Regions from separate parts of the Marinomonas epiphytica genome, predicted to be linked through region 1. Evidence: predicted binding sites of a transcription regulator. Region 1 holds the regulator's gene; the other holds the start of a gene.

What was found. Region 1 encodes FliA, which starts transcription of late flagellar genes. Its sites were predicted from a motif close to CTAAAGTTNNNNNNNNNNCNGCCGATA; they were not measured.
Region 2: the regulator FliA is predicted to act here: its motif matches at 1,056-1,082, upstream of flgM (flagellar biosynthesis anti-sigma factor FlgM).

Annotation. Positions count from the first base shown of each region.
Region 1 is NZ_BAAGVX010000026.1:309,485-311,881, forward strand. It holds gene flhF (flagellar biosynthesis protein FlhF) at 1-569, shown strand, start outside; gene ACYVGZ_RS06540 (RNA polymerase sigma factor FliA) at 661-1,398, shown strand; gene ACYVGZ_RS06545 (chemotaxis response regulator CheY) at 1,454-1,834, shown strand; gene ACYVGZ_RS06550 (protein phosphatase CheZ) at 1,844-2,397, shown strand, end outside.
Region 2 is NZ_BAAGVX010000004.1:175,599-177,995, reverse strand. It holds gene ACYVGZ_RS02720 (sensor domain-containing diguanylate cyclase) at 1-19, opposite strand, end outside; gene ACYVGZ_RS02715 (flagella synthesis protein FlgN) at 200-679, opposite strand; gene flgM (flagellar biosynthesis anti-sigma factor FlgM) at 715-1,020, opposite strand; gene flgA (flagellar basal body P-ring formation chaperone FlgA) at 1,131-1,820, opposite strand; gene ACYVGZ_RS02700 (chemotaxis protein CheV) at 1,974-2,397, shown strand, end outside.

The DNA of each region.
Region 1 (2,397 bases):
TTGCAGCCCAGCATGTTTTGAAGCATGGTCCTGATAGTGTGGTGCTTATTACGACTGATACCTATCGTATCGCAGCCCACGAACAACTTAGAACCTTTGGTAGGATTTTAAATGTTGCTGTAGAAGTTGTAAGTGAATATTCAGATTTAAATGAAGTGTTGGCTAAATATGCTAACTACTCATTAGTTCTTATTGATACGGCTGGTATGAATCCTAGAGATTCAAACTTAGAGCGCCAGTTATTGATGATGAAACGCGCTCGCGCCAATGTTCGTAAATTGCTGGTGCTCCCTTGTACAAGTCAAAGGCAGGTCTTAAAAACCGTTGTTGATGTTTACTCTCAGATTCAGCTAGATGGCTGTGTATTAAGTAAAGTAGACGAGTCTGCTTCTCTAGGAGAAGCGATTAGTGTGGTAGTTGAAGAAGGTCTACCAGTTGTTTATATTGCAGATGGGCAACGTATACCTGATGATATTGAGCCAGCTCGTGCTCATAACATAATTAGCCGTGCTGTTTATACAGCAGAGCACTATAGTCAGCTTTATGGGGCGTTAAAGTACGGTAGTTAGTTAAGAAATGTTATTACTAATAGGCGCACTATAGGTTTATATTATAAAGTAAGAACAGTCTCTAAAGTGGACAGGATAATGAGCATATATAATGTTAAGCAGTAATGGATACAACACATACGGTAAAAAAGCGACGCTTTCAGTGGATGCGATTGTTGATCAGTATGCTTATTTAGTGAAAAAAATTGCTTTTCATTTATTAGCTCGTTTGCCTGATAGCGTGGATGTAGATGATCTAATACAGGCCGGTATGATGGGGTTGATTGAAGCGTATAAACGTTTCGAATCGACCAAGGGGGCAAGCTTTGAAACCTATGCAGGTATTCGTATTCGTGGCTCTATAATGGACGAGGTGCGTAAGTCAGATTGGGCGCCACGTTCCGTGCGTAAAAATGGTCGTGCTGTTAATAATGCGATTAAAGAGCTTGAAGCAAAAACTGGCAGAGACGTGACTGATATGGAAGTAGCTGCCCATATGGGGATTTCCATCGAAGAATATCACGACATTATTCACTCTAATATGTCTTCGCAATTATTTAGCTATGAAGAAATGCTAGATTCAGAAGGTGGACACTTAGATGAAGCGGCGACAAGTAATGACAGCTCACCTTACAGCCTAGTGGAAGATAATGGTTTTCAGGTTCAGCTTGCAAAAGAAATCGATGGTTTACCTGAAAGAGAAAAAATGGTTCTGTCTTTGTACTACAATGACGAACTAAACCTAAAAGAAATTGGCGCTGTTTTGGGCGTCAGCGAATCTAGAGTTAGCCAAATTCATAGCCAAGCGGCTATGAGATTACGTTCTAGATTAACGGATTGGCGAGATTAATTTATGAGTTGTAAGAGATTACCTTTAGGGTACGGAGGTTGCATTGGATAAGAACATGAAAATCCTGATTGTTGATGATTTCTCAACTATGAGAAGGATTATCAAGAATCTTTTGAGGGATTTAGGTTTCACCAACACAGTAGAGGCGGATGATGGTGTGACGGCTTTGCCAATTCTACAAACAGGCTCTATAGACTTTCTTGTTACTGATTGGAATATGCCAGGTATGACAGGAATAGACTTGCTAAGGGCGGTTAGAGCAGATGAAAAGTTAAAAAGTACTCCTGTATTAATGGTCACAGCAGAAGCGAAGCGTGATCAAATCATCGCTGCGGCTCAAGCAGGTGTGAACGGTTATGTTGTAAAGCCTTTCACTGCTGTGGCATTAAAAGAAAAGATTGAGAAAATATTTGAGCGAATTGACGCGACTAAGTAGGTGACTCTAATGACGGATAAGTTAGGCGCTGGACTTGGCGACTTTGAAAATTTAGTAAAGGATGGCGCTTCTGATCTGGTTGGGCGTATAGAAAGTGGTGATTTTTCCGGTGCGATCAAGATCATTCAAGAATTGAGTGAGGCACGCCATAATAGTTTTTATAACGAAGTAGGGCTGTTAACACGTAGTTTGCACGATGCGATCCGTGATTTTACATTTGATGCGGTTGAACTCCAGGCAGCAGACAATGATACCGCATCTAAAATCACCGATGCCTCAGACCGTTTAACTTACGTTATTGAAATGACTAACTCAGCGGCTAATAAAACCATGGATATGGTGGATAGCAGTCTACCCGTTGCCGGTGAGTTGCAGGCTCAGGCAAAAGATTTACGCAAGGATTGGGGCCGACTCATTCAAAGAGATCTAACGCCGCAAGAATTTCGTGAGCTGTATAAAAGAATAGATGCTTTCCTTGCTTACACGGATGACAGTGCGACAACCCTACATACTAATTTAAATACTATTTTACTAGAGCAAGGGTACCAAGATCTTACTGGTCA
Region 2 (2,397 bases), on a different contig from region 1:
TAATTGTTACTTCTTCCATAGTGGCAGCTTGGCTATTTAAGGAAAGAAAAAAGCCGATAATACATAAAATATGGCTATAGAAAGGTCCTTTTTTCACCATGCTCAGTCACTGTGCCATTGATCTAATTAGTAAGATGTTAATACTAACCGAAGTAAATAGCTATTTATGTATAAACTTGAATATAAGAGAGGTTAATTATTAGGCTCTACCTAATGTATGTTTTGAGCTGACTGGGCGGGTAGAGCCACTAGATGTATAGACCTTGTTCTTATTATTGTGGCCTTGCAAGAGCTCGAAAAGGTTTTTGTTGCGCTTTTGTAGGGTATGCAAAATGTGGGCATTAGTGTGATTCTTAGTTTTACACTCCTGAAGTGCCTGTTCGCAATCGTTCATGAGTTGGCGAATTTCATCCATAGAGTCGTCTTGTTTATCTAGCCACCTTTTAAACTCTTCTTCAGTAGGGTTCTTTCGATCAACTAGATCAAACTTAATTAGAACTTTGACTCTTTTCTCGTTGAGAGCGTTCATTTCATCAAGGAGGGCTTTCTTTTTTTCAGAAATCGACAGGATATGGTCACTATTTAAATGGCCATATGCCTCTCTTTCCTCGTCTAAAAGAGAGGAAAGGGCGCTAAGGACTTGTTTGCTTCTAGAAAAAATCGGGGCGAGAGGAATCATGGTGGGACTCTATTTTTAGTAAACAGAATTTACTATTAAAAAATGGAATCCATTGATGCCATATTGTGCGCAAGCTTTTGAGAGTCAATTTTGTATTCTCCAGCTGCTATTGCGCGCTTAATTTGCTCGACCTTTTCCATATCAACATCTGGTAAGCTGTTAATTTTCGCTTCTTGGCTCTGTAGTGTTTGCGCCGTGCCGCTCAAGCGTACAGTGTCCTCAGCCATTTTGTTATTGCTGCGTGCTTGATCCGTAGCAACACTTGAAGACGCGTCTTTAGAAGCTCGCTCATTCTTACTAACACTACCTTGGGTAGATAACCCTGTTAAGTGTATTGCCATTGTCGTTCCGCCTTAATTTATTAATCCATGTTTGTTATCGGACGAGTAAGTGAGAACTTTAGGAAAAAGCCCGCAGAAACTTTAAATTAATTCCAACTATTTATCACCGACTAGTAGTTTACAAGAACCTCGCCGTCACTGACAACTTTTGCGTACACAATTCGCCCAGAACTGACATTTTTAACCCGTATTTGCTGTGACATTGAACCATTTTCCATAGCTGTGCCATTCATTTTAACAGTAATGCTGCCGCTTTTTGCCGTAATTAAAACTTGGTCGCCTTTCTTTACTAATAATGCTGGCTTAGTCAGGGCGCTGGTAATGAAGGTGTTGACTCTAATATTGCGCGCTGCAACTAATCCATAAGGAGGGTTATCCATAGTGTAAGCTTGACCTCGTAAGTCTACTATGTCGACCAAAGCAAGGCTGGTGTTTTGTCGGTTTATTGTGTCCCCGCGGTTAATCGGACTGTTTGTCTTTATAGCTTGTACATTAATCGACAAGGTTGCAGGGATGTATGACTTCCAAGTAGGGTTGCTGCAAGCGACTAAATAGTTTGTGCGTTTAGCTGCATCGTTTCTTTGATTGCTTATGGAGATATTGTTTGAAGCACATTCAGGGAGATAGTTTAGTGAGGCAATATTGTTTAAAGAAATCGAGACTTCAGCCGTTGGATAAGAGCGAGCGTAGCGCGGGATCTCTACATGCTGAATATAGTGGTTTAACTGCTCTTCAATAGTCGCAGCATAGGCCATGTTTATGAAAAAGAAATAGGCTAAAGTAAGCCTCAGCAAACCCATAGTATGTAACCTTTTGTTGTTTGTTATCACGAAATAGCGATGAGCCGCATAAGATATTAGTAAAATAGCAAAAATCACTCTATGATTGGACTATAACTTAAGAGGAATCGAAATAGGCTTTCGATTTGTTGTATTTTTTTGTAGGAGGAATGTATGGCTGGCGTTCTCGATAGTGTCAATCAACGCACGCAGCTTGTTGGGGAAAACCGCCTAGAACTTTTGTTGTTTCGTCTAAATGGGAAGCAGATTTACGGCATTAATGTTTTTAAAGTAAAGGAAGTTCTGCAATGTCCTAAGCTGACCACCATGCCGCACAGTAGTCCTGTTGTGCGTGGTGTTGCTCATATTCGTGGTGGAACTATCCCTATTCTAGATCTAGGTTTAGCGACCGGTGCCAGTCCTATAGAAAACATAGAGCAGTGCTTTGTGATTATCACTGAGTACAACCGTCGTATTCAGGGCTTTCTTGTGCGTGGTGTGGAACGCATTGTGAATATGAACTGGAGTGATATACAGCCACCGCCAAAGGGGCTATCTAATGACAACTATTTAACGGCTGTTTGCCAAGTAGATAAAG